2 regions of the Sinorhizobium sp. Y406 genome follow, and region 1 is predicted to be linked to the other one. Evidence: predicted binding sites of a transcription regulator. Region 1 holds the regulator's gene; the other holds the start of a gene.
The links. Region 1 encodes LexA, which represses DNA repair genes until DNA is damaged. Its sites were predicted from a motif close to TGTTCNNNNTGTGTTCNG; they were not measured.
Positions count from the first base shown of each region.

Region 2: parE (DNA topoisomerase IV subunit B) is a predicted target of LexA. The motif match lies at 6,542-6,559, and genes of this name have one in related genera.

Region 1 is NZ_CM178974.1:1,339,557-1,347,716, forward strand. It holds gene AC4P1R_RS06460 (SMR family transporter) at 1-61, opposite strand, end outside; gene AC4P1R_RS06465 (SMR family transporter) at 64-402, opposite strand; tRNA gene AC4P1R_RS06470 (tRNA-Asn) at 554-628, opposite strand; gene AC4P1R_RS06475 (hypothetical protein) at 768-1,052, shown strand; gene AC4P1R_RS06480 (YrbL family protein) at 1,068-1,892, opposite strand; tRNA gene AC4P1R_RS06485 (tRNA-Cys) at 2,072-2,145, shown strand; gene lexA (transcriptional repressor LexA) at 2,804-3,514, opposite strand; gene AC4P1R_RS06495 (hypothetical protein) at 3,691-3,858, opposite strand; tRNA gene AC4P1R_RS06500 (tRNA-Ala) at 4,071-4,146, opposite strand; tRNA gene AC4P1R_RS06505 (tRNA-Ser) at 4,282-4,369, opposite strand; gene AC4P1R_RS06510 (septal ring lytic transglycosylase RlpA family protein) at 4,658-5,698, shown strand; gene AC4P1R_RS06515 (D-alanyl-D-alanine carboxypeptidase family protein) at 5,756-6,910, shown strand; gene tmk (dTMP kinase) at 6,991-7,671, shown strand; gene AC4P1R_RS06525 (DNA polymerase III subunit delta') at 7,668-8,160, shown strand, end outside.
Region 2 is NZ_CM178974.1:1,106,276-1,114,435, forward strand. It holds gene AC4P1R_RS05335 (nitroreductase family protein) at 1-557, shown strand, start outside; gene AC4P1R_RS05340 (flavin reductase family protein) at 557-1,162, shown strand; gene AC4P1R_RS05345 (aldolase) at 1,184-1,906, opposite strand; gene AC4P1R_RS05350 (DUF2336 domain-containing protein) at 1,980-3,119, shown strand; gene AC4P1R_RS05355 (hypothetical protein) at 3,130-3,585, opposite strand; gene AC4P1R_RS05360 (GNAT family N-acetyltransferase) at 3,802-4,272, shown strand; gene parE (DNA topoisomerase IV subunit B) at 4,314-6,374, opposite strand; gene AC4P1R_RS05370 (alpha/beta hydrolase) at 6,636-7,556, shown strand; gene AC4P1R_RS05375 (FAD-binding oxidoreductase) at 7,585-8,160, shown strand, end outside.

The DNA of each region.
Region 1 (8,160 bases):
CCACGTCGAAAAGGCCGGCCAGCACGGCGAAGGCGAAGGAGGAGAAGGAAAAGACTGGCATGCTCATGCCGCGCTTTCCTCGTCCTGCACCTTGCCGGCATTGACGAGAAGGATACCGGACACGGCCATGGAGAGGCCGAGCATCTCGCGACCGGTCAGCACGTGATCGAAGACCATGACCGAGACGAGCGTGATCAGCGCGACGCCCGAGCCTTCCCAGATCGCGTAGGCGACCCCGACGGGAATCGTCTTCACCGCCATAGCAAGAAACACGTAGGAGAGCGCGATCGAGCCATACATGACCGCATGGCCGACATAGGCGCCCCCGGCGGCCTTCATGGCGGTGAGGCCGGCGATTTCGGTGCCAATGGCGAGAATCAGGAAAAACCACGCGAAGCGCATCCGGAACCTCTGATGGACCTGCGGCGCCGTGCGTTTTTCAGGGCACACAGAGGACGCTGTAAATCATTGGATCTGCGCATCGATTTTCGGCCGATGCGCTAGCAAACGAAAAGAGCCACTCCGGCCTTCGCCGCGAATGGCTCTTCGAAACTGGCTCCCCGGGCCGGATTCGAACCGGCGACCTATCGATTAACAGTCGAGTGCTCTACCGCTGAGCTACCAGGGATCATCTGCGCCGCAGAAGTGAGGCTGCTAATACAAATGCTTTTTCGATTTGCCAAGCGATTTTTCAAAAAAAATTGAAAGCGCCGCTTGCTCGGCTGTGGAGAAAGCACCAATTCTGGGAAAGTCGCAGGAAGGAAGCAATGGCGAAGAAGAAGCATTTCGGTATCGATCCGAAAACGCGGGAAATCATTCTCGGTACATGGCGCGTCGGCCTGCCCGACTCGCCGGCCCTCAGGGTGACAATTGGGCTTCTGCTCATTGCTGGCGGTGTTCTCGGCTTCCTGCCGGTCCTCGGCTTCTGGATGATACCGCTCGGGCTGCTGGTGCTGTCGCACGACATACCGGTTGTGCGTCGCGCACGCCGACGACTCGCCGTGTGGTGGGCCCGCTGGCGCGGCAACACCGAGAAAACGTCGGGGAAGTAGAATTGCGATCTCGGGCTAGCTGGCCCGTGAAACGTTGAGTGCGTCCGGAACGCCCTCGACCGCGTGAAGTCTGCGCTTCGGCCGTAGATACGGCTCTAGGACCGTGTGGACGTGCCCCTCGTTGGGCAGCGCCGCCGGATCGTTCAAGGTTCTGGCGAGTTTGAGAAACAGCTTCTCACGCATTTGCCGCAGTCTGAAGCCGTTGGCCCTGCGGCTGAGAGCGAAAATGCGCAACGGGCTTTTTTCACCGGTCCCGTCGATGCACATCAGTTCCTCAAAACAGCGACGGTCCGTCACTACGAAGTTGCCGGCATTGCAATCCATCAGCACGATGTGAAGCCGGCGACAGCGCTCGAAAAGTTCGTCAATCATCGCCAGGTGCCTGGCCGTCAACCGCCCCGCCAGCGCCAGGTCGCGCAAGGTTGGGGCCAACTGTCCGTTTGCCATAGTGATCTTCTCGACCACGAGACCGAGGCCGTGTTCGGTCTGAACGAAGCCCAGCACTCCGGGGATGGGGAGATCGGCTGTGTCGGACAGGGTGAACTTTCGGGCCTGTTCGATAAACTCGTCGACTTCGCGTCGAAATGTCCGGTAGGCACCGAACCGCTTGAAGCGATCGATGAAGCGCAGCATCCGCGTCGATTGGCGCTCGCCGCTGTTGCCCCTGATTCTGAGAACCTTGACCAGAATATTCGGGTAGAGGTCATGCTCGAAAACACACCGCTGGTGCCCGCCTGCACATTGGTGCCAGTCGGAAAGGGAGATCTTGCCGTCGAACATGTCCTCGCCCATTAAGTGTGAAAGTTTTGTGACAAAACAGGGCCGGTTGAGGAAAATCAAGGAAAATCCTACCTTATGGGTGAGTTTATTGCGATCGAACTGGGAGGCTGGGCATTCCAGTGTCCAACCTCCTTTTACGATGGGCCGAGACGAGGGGTGCGTTTTTCGGAAATTGCCTCTTGCGGTTCATCTCGAATGATTCTAAACGCTCGCCACGACTTGATATTTCTTGTCGATGAGGCCTCGTGGCGGAGTGGTGACGCAGAGGACTGCAAATCCTTGTACCCCGGTTCAATTCCGGGCGAGGCCTCCAAATTCCCCTGATGATCCGGCTGGTGGCACCGATGTGCGCCGGCAAATTTCTTGGCAAGTGATCTTCAGCCGCTGCGGCAACGGCCGCTTGCCTGCAGAATGTCGATTCCGGCCTGACCGGGCCGCCGCTTCACCACCGCCTGATCGTCGGAGCGCGTTGGTCAGGCGGAATCGCCCGCCGCATGGTCAAGCGATACCGCGAGCGTGGCCGCGAGAACGGTGTGCACGCAATCCGATCCAGCAAGACTCCATAGGCAGCGCTTTGGAGGAACTTTCATCGGACCCATGGATCGCGTCGAGATCGCAACAAGGAGGAGAGTCCATGGGCAAACCCAGGACCGCAGATCCGACCGGCCAAGCCATGCCGTCTCCCACATGAAAGCCGAACCCGAGGGAGATTGAGCTGGGCCCGAAACCGATACGATAACCGGGGAGAATACCCGTGGCGCCGACCGTCCACCTGCGGACGGCTCTACGCCCATGCGGGGATGCGGGGAGGCAGCCAGACGAAAGTACTCGGCGCTGGTCGGCCGCAACGTCCAGCGGAACGTCTACCGCCCAAGGCTTCGGACGATAACTGTTGCCCACTCGATCACGCACTGTGCGCTAATACCCATGCATCGGCCAAACGAAACGGCTCCGATCACCGGGGCGATGGGCTAGTGATACCGCCGTATCAGCCCGACCAGTTTGCCCTGGATTTTCACCCGGTCCGGTCCGAATATCCGGGTCTCATAGGCCGGGTTCGCCGCTTCGAGCGCAATCGACGCACCCTTCCGGCGGAATCGCTTCAGGGTCGCTTCTTCGTCATCGATCAGTGCCACGACGATATCGCCCGGACTGGCCGTGCTCGCGTTGCGGATGATCACGGTGTCGCCATCGAGGATGCCGGCCTCGATCATCGAATCGCCCTTGATTTCCAGTGCGTAATGTTCACCGTTGCCGATCATGTCGAGCGGAACGGAAACCTCGTGCGTATTGTTCTGGATCGCAGAAATTGGGACGCCGGCGGCGATGCGCCCCATCACGGGAACCGCAATCGAGGACGTCTCTGCGGGTGGCGCCTCGACCCTGGGCGCGGCAGATGGCTTGCCCAGGCTGCCCTCGATGACGCTCGGCGAAAAGCCGCGCCTTGGCTGCGCCGGTGTCGTATAGGCTTCCGGCAGCTTGATGACTTCAAGTGCGCGTGCCCGATTGGGAAGCCGGCGAATGAAGCCCCGCTCCTCGAGCGCAGTGATCAACCGGTGGATGCCCGACTTCGACGCAAGATCGAGCGCGTCTTTCATTTCATCGAAGGACGGCGGGACTCCCGACTCTTTCATTCGTTCATGAATGAAGAGAAGCAATTCCTGTTGCTTGCGGGTCAGCATGGCGCGTCACTCCAGAATCGCGAAACAAATCAAGAACAGACACTATCCGTTCCATTTGTGTTCCGCAAGTGCCTAACATTCCGTGAATATTGCCATGCTGAATTGGGCGGCGTCGCTTTGCCGGGGCCGACAAGCCATTGGGCTGTCGGGCGATGGAGCGTTGATGTGGCGCCCGATCAATAGGCGAGGCGCAGACCCCCGGGACTGAGAACGTCGAAGTCAGGCTCAGGGTAGGGGCCGTACCACTGCGCGTAGGTCGTGTTGCCCGTAGCGCCGGTGGTGGCGCATCCCCAAAGTGACAGGAGCGCCAATGCTGCAACCGCCATCAGAGTTTTAGAGGACATGATTTTCTCCACTCGCGGGAGTTGCCGACACGAAAAGATGCAGACCCCAACTGTCCCTCAATTCGCCAGCGATGGCAAGGAAACCTTGGTGGCCGAAACCAGCATTTTGTGTTCCCGGTAAACGACTTGGCGCAATGCGCCTCGGCGAAGAAACCTGCCGCCGCCGCCGGGCAGATCGGGCATCACGGCTCCGGGCTGGACAAAGAGAAGAATGGTGGAGTCGAAGGGAGTCGAACCCTCGACCTCCGCAGTGCGATTGCGGCGCTCTCCCAACTGAGCTACGACCCCGGCAGGCCTGGACTATATAGAAGAATTCCACGGCGCGCGCCAGCCCGCTCGGCTGAATTGGCCGAACGTGCTCGAGACGTCGGCAGACAGTCGAGTCCGAATGGGAGCAGGTGCCGGGTCGGACAAAGTTCACGCTGGCGGATGGGGTGGGATTCGAACCCACGGACGGTTGCCCGTCGCCGGTTTTCAAGACCGGTGCCTTAAACCGCTCGGCCACCCATCCGGGCAGCGCGTTATTGCGCGAAGTGCGGTTCGTTGCAAGATTTAAGCTCGCCGCCCGCACGAATTTCTTCGGCCTCTGCCGCTTGGTACTGCGCATCTCCGTCGGTCTGGTGTTTACGTTTTGTAAACCATAACGAGAAAAACCCGGCGCGATCTCGCCTTGAAATTCGTATTTTTGCCTTGTTGTTGTCATCATTACACGATTGTCCCTTTCCGGGACGTCGAAAGATCCGCGGGGGTGAAATGCGGATCGTTCGGGCACGAATTTTGCGAATGACCTTGGGGACAGATGATATCTCGTAGAAAAGCGGCATGCCTTGCGAGGGGATTGCGCCTCGCTGCAATTCCACTGCTTTGCGCAGCACTAGCGGCCTGCGGTTCGACGTCCAGCGTCAAGAAGAGCAAGTCGAGAAGCAAGGAATATTTCGCCGAATCGGTCTACGGGGTCAAAGCAAGTCCGCGAGTGGCCAACGGGCGCAACATTCCGAAGGGCGGCGGGCGATTCCAGGTCGGCAATGCCTATCAGGTCAAGGGCAAGTGGTATCAGCCGAAGGAGGAGCCGGGCTACAACAAGACCGGCATGGCCTCCTGGTACGGCTCGGCCTTTCATGGTCGGCTGACGGCGAATGGCGAGGTCTACGACAAGTATCACCTCTCCGCGGCGCATCCCACGTTCCCTTTGCCGAGCTATGCTCGCGTGACCAATCTCGAGAACGGCAGCTCCGTCATTGTGCGTGTGAACGATCGCGGGCCCTATGAATTCGGCCGGATCATCGATGTCTCCTCGAAGACCGCCGACCTGCTCGATATCAAGCGCAAGGGAAGTGCCCAGGTACGCGTGCAATATGTCGGCCGAGCCCCGCTCGAGGGCAACGACATGCCTTATCTTATGGCGTCTTACGTTACCAAGGGCGATCGCGGCCCTCGCATCGCGCCGGAAGGGCAGATCGCGACGGGGGTCATGGTGGCTTCGAACGAACCGCTGCGCGATCAGGCACAGGACCTTGGGACTCTGACGATTCCGGCGAAATCGACGCTTGGCGCAACGAGGTCGTTGAATGCGCTCACGGCGCCGCCTGCAGCGTCGCCGGCATCGGCCGCGCTTGCCGAGTTCATGATGCTGCCGGAGATCGGGCCGGTTCCCTCCGAGCGCCCGGAATGGATCCCGTTGCCGGATGGCAACATGGCCTATGCCGCCGCCTATGTCGAAGTCCGGGTCAGTGACAGGGCTTCGCCATTCGAACTGATCATGGCCGATCCGGACCCGCTGACGTCCGACTCCATTCGGGCCTACGCAAAGCGGCAGAACCGGGGCGTTCTGGCCGATTGACGCCGGTTGAATAGGTCTGGCGGCGCTGCTATGCCCGTGAAGAAACCGGAGTTTCTCATGCGCATTGTGTGGCTGGCGATCGTGGGTGTCCTTGCAGCGGTCGTCGCAGGTGATGCGGAGGCACAGGCGCCTGCCTTCGACACCAAGGCGAAACAGATCTATCTCGTCGATGCGGAGACCGGGAGCGTGCTCTTTGCGCGCGGCGAGAACGAGCCCGTGCCACCGGCGTCGCTTGCAAAGCTCATGACGATGGAACTGGTCTTCGAGGCCCTCGACAAGGGGGAACTGACGCCGCACGCGACCTTCGAAGTTTCGGAACACGCCTGGCGCACGGGCGGAGCGCCATCCGGCACCGCGACCATGTTTGCCGCGATCAAGTCGAAGGTCGCGGTCGCGGATCTCATGCAAGGTGCGATTGTACAGCTGGCGAACGACGCCTGCCTTGTTCTGGCCGAGGGAATGGCGGGCAGCGAGACGGCCTTTGCCGAACGGATGACGGAGCGGGCTCGCGAACTCGGCATGCCGGTCGCGACATTCAAGAACGCGACCGGACTGCCGGACCCCGGAAACAAGATGACCATGCGCGAACTCGTCACGCTTTCGCGGCATTTGCACGAGGCGCATCCGCATTATTACCGCCTCTATTCCCAGCCGGATTTCGAGTGGAACAAGATCTTCCAGCGCAACAAGAATCCGCTGATCGCCGCCAATGTCGGCGTCGACGGGCTGGCGACGGGATTTGCGGAAGGCTTCGGCTTCTCGGTCGCCGCTTCGATGCAGCGCGGCGAGCGCCGTGTCTATCTCGCAATGGGCGGTCTTGAGAGCGATAAGGAGAGGACCGAGGAGAGCCGCCGCGTCCTCGAATGGGCAATGACGAACTTCGAGAAGCGGCGGATTTTTGCCGGTGGCGAAACGATCGGTGAAGCGAGCGTCTATGGCGGGGCGGCATCCCACGTCGCGCTTGTCGCCGGCGGACCCGTGGACGTGTTGCTGCCGGTCAACAATCCGGAGCGGCTGACCGCCCGCATCGTCTACCGGTGGCCTCTCAGCGCGCCGGTGGCCGCAGGACAGGAGGTCGGCGTCGTCAAGCTCTGGAACGGAGAAGAGCTCGTCAAGGAAGTTCCAGTCCGCACAGCCGATGCCGTCGAGCCGGGCACGCTGACGAGCCGTGCGCTTGACGCCTTGCAGGAACTTCTCTTTTTCTGGCTGTGACAATTGCACGCCGTGACGGTTTCTTCCGGCAGACCAATCGGCTAAACAGAGGGCAGGAATACGCCGATCTGGAAGAGCATGTGTCGCTGACAAAGGGTTTGTTCGTAACGTTCGAAGGCGGAGAAGGGGCGGGCAAGTCGACCCAGATGCGCCTGCTTGCCGATTCGCTCAGCGCGCGGGGTTATGCCGTGCTGACGACGCGGGAACCCGGCGGGTCCGCCGGTGCAGAGGCGGTTCGCCACGTGCTTCTTTCGGGGGCGGCGGAGTCCTTTGGCGTGCGTATGGAGGCGATCCTCTTCGCCGCCGCGCGTAGCGACCATGTCGAGCAGGTGATCCGGCCGGCGCTCGGAAGGAGGACGATCGTCCTTTGCGACCGGTTCATGGATTCCTCGCGCGTCTATCAGGGGATTACCGGCAATCTCGAGGCGAGCTTCATCGAGACACTGCAGCGCGTCGCCGTCAATGGCGTCGTTCCCGATCTCACGATCATCTTCGACCTCCCGGCCATTGTAGGCCTCGAGCGCGCGCGTCGCCGCGCCGCCGATCAAGGGCCGGACCGCTTCGAAAAGGAGCAGTTGGAAACGCATGAGAAGCGGCGCGAAGCCTTTCTCGATATTGCCGAGACCGATCCGGAGCGCTGCCGGGTCGTGGACGCGACGCGCCCGCCGGAGGTGATCGCTGCAGACGTGCTGGACCTTGTGGCGGCGCTGCTGCCGAGCGAGGACGCGGCGCGCGCATCCGCGGCGGAAGTGGCCACATGACAGCAGAACGCCCAGGGGTGCTGGACGGGGCGATCGCGCCGGCCGAAAACAGCAGGCTCTTCGGCCATGGTGAGGCCGAAGTCTTCCTCGCGCAGAGCTACAAGTCCGGCAAGGGGCATCACGCGGTCCTCATCGAAGGGCCGGAGGGCATCGGCAAGGCGACGCTCGCCTTTCGCTTCGCCAAACACGTGCTTTGCCATCCGGAGCCGACGGAGGCGCCCGACCGGCTCGGCGACCCGGATCCCGGTTCGATCGTCAGCCGTCAGCTTGCCTCCGGCGCCTCCCACAACCTCCTGCATCTGACGCGTCCGGTCGATGAGAAGAGCGGGAGGGTCAAGGGTGCGATCACGGTTGACGAAGTGCGCCGCGCCGGAAAGTTCTTCGGCCAGACGTCGGGGACGGGAAACTGGCGGATCGTCATCATCGACCCGGCCGACGACCTCAACCGCAACGCGGCCAATGCCATCCTGAAGATACTGGAGGAGCCGC
Region 2 (8,160 bases), 230 kb from region 1:
ATCTCGCTTCCCGCAGGTCCATTCCGGCCTTCCAGATGGGAGCACCCGGCCCAGGCAAAACCGAGGTGGAGGAGATGCTGAGGCTCGCCTCGCGCGTACCCGACCACGGCAAGCTGGCGCCGTGGCGTTTCATCGTCTACCGCGGGGAGGAGAGAGTGCGCATAAGTGCCCGGTTGAAGGAGATGGCGCTCGCCGCAAAGCCCGATCTTTCCGAAGAAATGATAAGGGTCGAGGAGACGCGGCTGACGCGTGCCCCTGTCGTCGTCGCCGTGGTCAGCAAGGCGGCTCCGCATTTCAAGATTCCCGAATGGGAGCAGGTGATGTCGGCGGGTGCCGTTTGCCTCAACCTGCTGATGGCGGCGAACGCACTCGGCTATGCTTCCAACTGGCTGACGGAATGGTATGCCTTCGATGAGAAGGCCTATCCGCTGCTGGGCGTGGAGCCGGGCGAACGGATCGCCGGATTCATCCATATCGGCACGGCGATGGTGCCGCCGACCGAGCGCCCGCGGCCGGAACTCAAGGAAATCGTCACCTGGGTCGGGGGAGGCGCCTGATGTTCTACGAGACCATCTCCAACAGGCATGGCCTGCCGCATGATCCGTTCAAGGCGATCGTCTCGCCGAGGCCGATCGGCTGGATCGGCACGCGCGCCGCGGACGGCTCGCTGAACCTCGCCCCCTATTCCTTCTTCAATGCGATCAGCGACCGGCCGAAGCTCGTGATGTTTTCTTCTAGCGGGTACAAGGATTCAGTGCGCAACATTGAAGAGACCGGGGAATTCACGGCGAGCTTCGCCAGTCGCAATCTGAGCGAGGCCGTCAATCTCACCTCGGTGGCGGCGCCGCACGGCGAAAGCGAGTTCGCAATCGCGGGTCTGACACCGGTGGAGGGGACGCTCGTCAAGGCGCCGTTCGTCGGCGAGGCATTTGCCGCCCTCGAATGCCGGATGACGGAAATCCTCCGCCCGAAGGCGCTCGACGGCACCGTCTCCGACAGCTACTTGGTCTTCGGAGAGGTCGTCGGCATCCATATTCGCGAAGAGGCGATCCGCGACGGCCGCTTCGACGTGGCAACCGTCAGGCCGCTCGCGCGCCTCGGCTATATGGACTATTGCGACGGCGGCGACGTTTTTGCCATGATGCGCCCGAAGCGCGCCTAGCGCTACGGCCACGCTGCAGCGTCACCGGCCGGGAGCGAGCGCTCCTGCCGCGGCAAGCAGTTCGATCTGTCGCGCCGAACGGAGAGCCGGAGCCGAGAAGCCGTTCTCGACGCTGTTCGTCCAAAGCCGCTGCACAACCCATTCGTCCAGAGCATCGGCGGGTAACATCTCGTAGGTCGCGATGCCGGCCTCCCGCGCCCTCAGGATTGTCGTCGCACGACCAAGCCTGACGACGGCCGGGACATCGCCGGTCTCGGTGACGCGCTGCAATCCGCATGCGTGCGCGAGCGCCGAGGCATCGAATATCAATGCCGAAAGACGCGGCGAGGCACCGCCCAGCGGGTGCGGAGAGAGCACGCTCGCGGGCACGCTGGCATATTCCGCCAGCAGCGCTGTCTTGCCGTGCTCGAGTCCCGCCGCAGCCTCGGCCACCTTCAGCATGACGTCGGTCTTCTGGATATCGGCAGGCCCGCGGCAACCGGCCAGCACGACGCCGTCGATCCGATTGGAAAGCAGCAGGCCGAGATCGGCCTCGTTCAGGTCGTCCGCCGGTTCGATCCGCGCAAACAAGGCACACCTCCGGTCCGGCCTGTCGGCGGCAGCGGAAAGCATCTGCCTCGCGCCGACATCCGTAGCGTCGATGACGACGGCTCTTATGGCGCCCAGCCTTTCCGGCGTCGGGAGCGGCTCGGCTGACGCAAGGTAAAGCAGCGGCTTCATGGTTTCCTGAGGGTTAATCGGCATGGTGAACCAATCTTTAAACCTTTGACCGCTAATATTCCCGACATGGGGCTGTTGGGTGTCTAGTGGGGCGCAGGTGATCATACAAGCATTTCTTCGGTGGGTGGAGACGGCGAAAACGAGCGATCGCGCACGCGCCGCGTCTGCACTCGCCCGAGCCTACGCCAAGGCCGATATGAATGGCATCGACCGGCATGCCGCCGAAATGGCGATGACCTATCTGCTCGACGATCCCTCGCCGAAGGTGCGCCTTTCTCTGGTCGAAGCCCTGGCCGATTGCCCGACCGCACCGCGAACGGTGATGAAGGCGCTGGCGGAAGACCAGCCGGAGGTCGCCTTCGTGGCCATCTCCCGTTCGCCGGTGCTCTCGGATGAGGATCTCGTCGACCTCGCAGCTCGAGGAACAGCCGAGACGCGCGCCCTGATCGCAGCGCGCGACACGGTCTCCTGCTCCGTTGCGGCCGCCATCGCCGAAATTGGCGACGAGGAGGAGGTATCGATCCTGCTCGAAAACGACGGTGCCGCGCTGCCGCAGCGCTCGCTCATGCGGATCGTCAACCGGTTTGGACATATCGCCGACATTCGCGAGCGGCTGCTCGCGCGGGTCGATCTGCCGAGCGACGCCCGGCAATTGCTGGCCGCAAGATTGGGCGACGCGCTCGCCTGTTGCAGCCTGGTGCAGGCGACGATCGGCGCCGCGCGGGCGGAACGCGTTTCGCGCGAAGCCGGGGATGTTGCGGCTCTTGCGATGGCGACCGCAGCGCCGCCGGAAGACCTCGCCCGGATGATCGCGCATTTGCGCGAGACCGGCCGCCTCACTCCAGCCTTCCTCATGCGGTCGCTCTGCGGCGGCGCTGGTGAGCTTTTTGTCGCTGCGATCGTGGAGCTTTCCGGCGTGGCGCCGAGGCGTGTCCGCTCGATCATTTCCGGCGGACGTGTCCACTCGATCCGTGCGCTCTTGGAGAGCGCGGGGCTCGGACGCGATGTTGGCGAGATCTTTGCGGAAGCTGTGCTGCTTTGGCAGGGGCAGGCCAGCGAAGGGGACGACGCCTTGCCCGCGCCGATCACGACGCGCCTTCTCGGCCGGCTCCGCAGCCGGAAGACGCCTTCGAATGCTGCGGCCGCCATCGCCGAACTCTTGGAACGTCTCGCCTTCGCCGAGAAGCGGCAGCTTGCGCGCGACTACGCCTTGCTCGCTTCGCTAAAGGCAGCGTAGCTGCCCCCCTTCAGTCCTCGAACCGGCGCGCCACCCAGGAGTATCCGTCTTCCATGTAATGAACGGGGGCGGTTACGATCGCCTTCAGCCTCTCGCGATCCGGCACTGCGCCGCCGAGCCAGGCGAGTGCACGCTTGGGCAAGCCCGGCCGCGCCTCTTCGGTTGTCGGCGGCGTCGCCACCTCCTGCGGCATGGCCGGCAATGGCCTCGCCGTTGCCTGCGGCGTCGCCGACGGTGCGATCTCCGGTTCGGGCTCGATCGAAGTCACCATGTCCTGCCCCGAGGTCTCGCAGACGGCGACGACCACCGGATAATTCTTGTTGGAGAATTTTGGCAGTTCTTTTTGCGATTCCGTGTCGCATTGCGCGATGGAAGGCCAGCTTCCGTTCACGGTGGAAATATAGTGGCACTGGCTGACATTGTCGTCGCAACCAAGAATGGTCATGACGATCAGGGCGGTTTTCATGGTCTCTCTCGTCCGTCTTCTTGAAAGTTGCTGCTTTTATGTTCGTTTGATTCGCGCCGATGTAGGGCAAAATGGCCGCCTCGCGAAACAAATTGTTTCCTGCTGTTACCCGGATTGATTGCAGGACGACCTGCGCCATTCCGCGTATTGGCTTGATCGACATTCGCCGATACGTTCGCCGGCATGCAGCCCCGGAACGAACAGGCCAGGATCTGAATGACAGCCATAACCATCAGCGAGGAGCCGCCACGCCAGCCGACCATCATCCGTCTGCTCGAACTCTCCGATGCCTATCTTGCCTCGCTTTATCCGGCGGAGAGCAATCACCTGGTCGATATCTCGGCGCTGGAGAAGCCGACCGCAGTCTTCTTCGTCGCCCGACGCGCCGGAGAGATCGTCGGCTGCTGCGCGCTGGTGGAAGCGGGCGACGGCACGGCGGAGATCAAGCGCATGTTCGTCGATCCTGAGGCGAGGGGACTGAAGATCGGTAAGCGGCTTCTTTCGGCAGTCGAGGAAAAGGCGGTGAAGTTGGGCTTGATGGAGATCCGCCTCGAAACAGGCATCCACCAGCCGGAGGCGATCGGGCTTTACCGGGCCGCCGGATACGTGGAGCGCGCACCCTTCGGTGACTACCTGCCGGATCCGCTGAGCCTGTTCATGGAAAAGCTGATAAAGTGGAATATTTGAACGCGGCAGCGGGATGAGGGGCGAATCACGGGTCCGTCCGCTCAAATATCCAGGTTGTCTGCAAAGACCGCCCGCTCCTGAATGAAGCGGAATCGAGCGTCGGCCTTGGTGCCCATCAGGCTGTCGACGGCCTCGCGGGTGCCTTCGAAATCGACGTCGTCGATCTCGACCTTGAGCAGGGTGCGGTTGGCCGGGTCCATGGTCGTTTCCTTGAGCTGCGCCGGCAGCATTTCGCCGAGCCCCTTGAAGCGTCCGATCTCGACCTTGCCCCGGCCATTGAACTCCGTCCGCATCAATTCCTCGCGATGCGCGTCGTCGCGGGCATAGAGCGTCTTCGATCCCTGGCTGATCCGGTAAAGCGGCGGCACGGCGAGATAGAGATGTCCGCTGCGGATAAGTTCCGGCATCTCCTGATAGAAGAAGGTGATCAGCAGCGAGGCGATGTGAGCGCCGTCGACGTCGGCGTCGGTCATGATGATGACGCGCTCGTAGCGCAGGTCCTCCTCACGGTATTTCGAGCGGGTGCCGCAGCCGAGCGCCTGGACGAGATCGCCGATCTGCTGGTTTGCGCCAAGCTTCTCGCGGCCGGCACTCGCGACGTTCAGGATCTTGCCGCGCAGCGGCAGAATCGCCTGGTTGGCACGGTTGCGTGCCTGCTTGGCCGAGCCGCCGGCCGAATCGCCTTCGACGATGAAGAGTTCCGCCCCTTCCGCCGTGTTCTGCGCGCAATCGGCGAGCTTGCCGGGCAGGCGCAGCTTGCGCACTGCCGTCTTGCGGCTGACTTCCTTTTCCTTGCGCCGGCGGACGCGCTCCTCCGCACGCTCGACGACCCAATCGAGGAGCTTGGCCGCTTCCGCCGGGTTGTCGGCGAGGTAGTGATCGAAGGGATCGCGAAGTGCGTTCTCGACGATGCGTTGCGCCTCGACGGTCGCGAGCTTGTCCTTCGTCTGGCCGACGAATTCCGGTTCGCGGATGAAAACCGAGAGCATGCCGGCTGCCGAGATCATGACGTCGTCGGTGGTGATGATCGACGCACGCTTGTTCTGGGTAAGCTCCGCATAGTTCTTGAGCCCTTTTGTGAGGGCGATGCGCAGGCCTGCCTCGTGGGTCCCGCCCTCCGGCGTCGGGATCGTGTTGCAGTAGGAATGAACCTGCTGGTCGCCGCCATACCAGGTGACGGCCCATTCGAGCGAGCCGTGACCGCCCGACCGTTCCGATTTGCCGGCGAAGATCTCACGGGTGACGGTGAATTCCTTGCCGAGGGTTGCGGCGAGGTAGTCCTTGAGGCCGCCGGGGAAATGGAAGACGGCCCTGTCGGGGATTTCCGAGCCTTCCGGCAGGAGTGAGGGATCGCAGGACCAGCGGATTTCGACGCCGCCGAAGAGATAGGCCTTGGAGCGGGCCATGCGGAAGAGCCGCGCCGGCTCGAACCGGGCGTGCGGGCCGAAGATCTGCGGATCGGGATGGAAGCGGACCTTCGTGCCGCGGCGATTGTGCACGTCGCCGAGGTCTTCGAGACCGCCCTGGGGAATGCCGCGGGAGAAGCGCTGGCGATAGAGCCTGCGATTGCGCGCGACCTCGACTTCGAGCGAGTCCGATAGCGCATTGACGACGGAAACGCCGACGCCGTGCAGGCCGCCGGAGGTCTCATAGGCCTTGCCGTCGAACTTGCCGCCGGCGTGCAGCACCGTCATGACGACCTCAAGGGTCGATTTGTTCGGGAATTTCGGGTGGTTTTCGACGGGAATGCCGCGGCCATTGTCGGTGACCGACAGAAAGCCATTGGCATCGAGATTGACCTCGATGAAGTTGGCATGGCCGGCGACGGCCTCGTCCATGGAATTGTCGATCACTTCAGCAAAGAGGTGATGCAGCGCCTTCTCGTCTGTCCCGCCGATATACATGCCCGGGCGCCGGCGCACCGGCTCGAGCCCTTCGAGGACCTCGATCGCCGACGCGTCATAGTCGCTGCCGTCGCTGTCGCGCGGAGCCGGGTGCGGGGCAGCATTGCTGGCGGCAGGCGTCACAGGTTTGCTCGGCGCGGCATCCGCCGGCTTCGGCTGTTGCGGCATTGCGGAAAAAAGATCGCTGCTGTCGTCCATGGATCGGTTCAAATCGTTCCTGTCGTCTCGTATCGGCGGCATGCTTGTCCTCAGATCGGATGCGATTTGAGGACAGGCATGCTCGCAGGCCATAGCAAGAGCTCGGCGCTGCCGCCATCCTCGCCGCGCGAATCACCCACGAATTCTGCCAGAGTCTCGTGCAAAGCGCGAACAAAAAGTGAACGTCCAGGGCTTCGAAAGGGCGAGAAACTCGAAAACGCGGCGAATTGCCGGCTACAGTGTTGCGTGCCGGCAGTGCCGATGGCAAGGCATGGGCCGAACAAGGGAGCCCGCCGGGTGTCTATGTCCACAGTTGTTTTATCCATGCGTTGGCCGATCGCGGCGCTTTTCTTCCTCGGCCTTGCAACGGCTTCGAGTGCTGCGGGGCTGCGGCCCTTCAAGGACGACCTCTTCACCTATGGCCGGGTGCTCCGGCAGGAGGACGGCGGCGACTTTCGGGTCGTCGACTATCAGGAACTGCGGGATATCAACGGGCGGGACGAGGTTCCGGAGCGGCGCGTCAAGCAGGCCTATGTGTCCCTGGGGGTGAGGCAGGCGCAGGTGAACGAGACGCTCGACTTCGGCAATCGGTCCCTCGACGTCACACGCATCGGGCCCGAGCGCGGCGGGGCTTTCACGGTGATCTTCATTCACGGCCGCGGTGGCGACCGGCGCCTCGGCGCCAATGATTTTTCCTTCGGCGGCAATTTCAATCGCATCAAGAATCTCGCCCTCGCCAATGGTGGCACCTACTATGCCCCGAGCGTCCGCAGCTTCGACGCGGCGGGCGTGGCGGATATCGCGGCGCTGATCCGCTTTGCTTCAGTCAATTCCGGCGGGAGGCCGGTCGTGCTCTCCTGCGCCTCAATGGGCAGCTTCATCTGCTGGGGCATTGCGCGCGACGGGGCGGCCGGAGCCGCGCTCGGCGGCATGATGATCATGGGCGGCGCTGCGGATCCTGATTTCCGGAAGAGCGCCGCATTCAAGGCCGGGCTCCCGATCCATTTTAGTCACGGCAGCCGCGACACTGTCTATGCGGCCGAAGCACAGGTCGCGTTCTATCGCGCGCTCAAGACCAAAGGCTACCCGGCGCGCTTCGTCCTGTTCGAAACGGGATCGCACGGGACGCCCGTGCGCATGACCGACTGGCGCGACGCGTTGAACTGGATATTGGATCGCTAGCCGTGCTGTCCCAGGAGCCGATGCGCCGATGAGTCTCAACGGGTTTGAAAACTGGCGATGGCCCGCACCGGAAAGTGGGCGCGTGATCTCGCCGGACGACTACGAAGAGCGCCTCGGCGAGTTGGAGCCGATGGCCTACCTGCCGGTCGGCAAGGCTCTGAGCTATGGCGACAGCAGCCGCAACAGCCAGGGAACGCTGATCGACAGTGCTCGACACAACCGCATTCTGTCCTTCGATCCCGGGACAGGCGTGATTGTCTGCGAGGCCGGCGTTACGCTCAATGAGGTTCTCGCCAGAGCAATCCCGCATCGCTTCTTTCTGCCGGTAACGCCGCGTACCGGTCTTGCAACGATCGGCGGTGCCGTCGCAAACGACATTCACGGCGACAATCACCATGCGCGCGGGACCTTCGGAAATCACATCCGGCGTTTGACGCTGATGCGCTCCGACGGCGAGCGACTGACCTGTTCGACCGTCGAGAATGCCGAGATTTTTGCGGCGACGGTCGGCGGCCTCGGCCTGACCGGCCTTATCCTCGAGGTCGAACTCAGGCTGATGAAGGTGCCGTCGCCCCACGTGCAGCAGCACGCCTGCCGCTTCGAT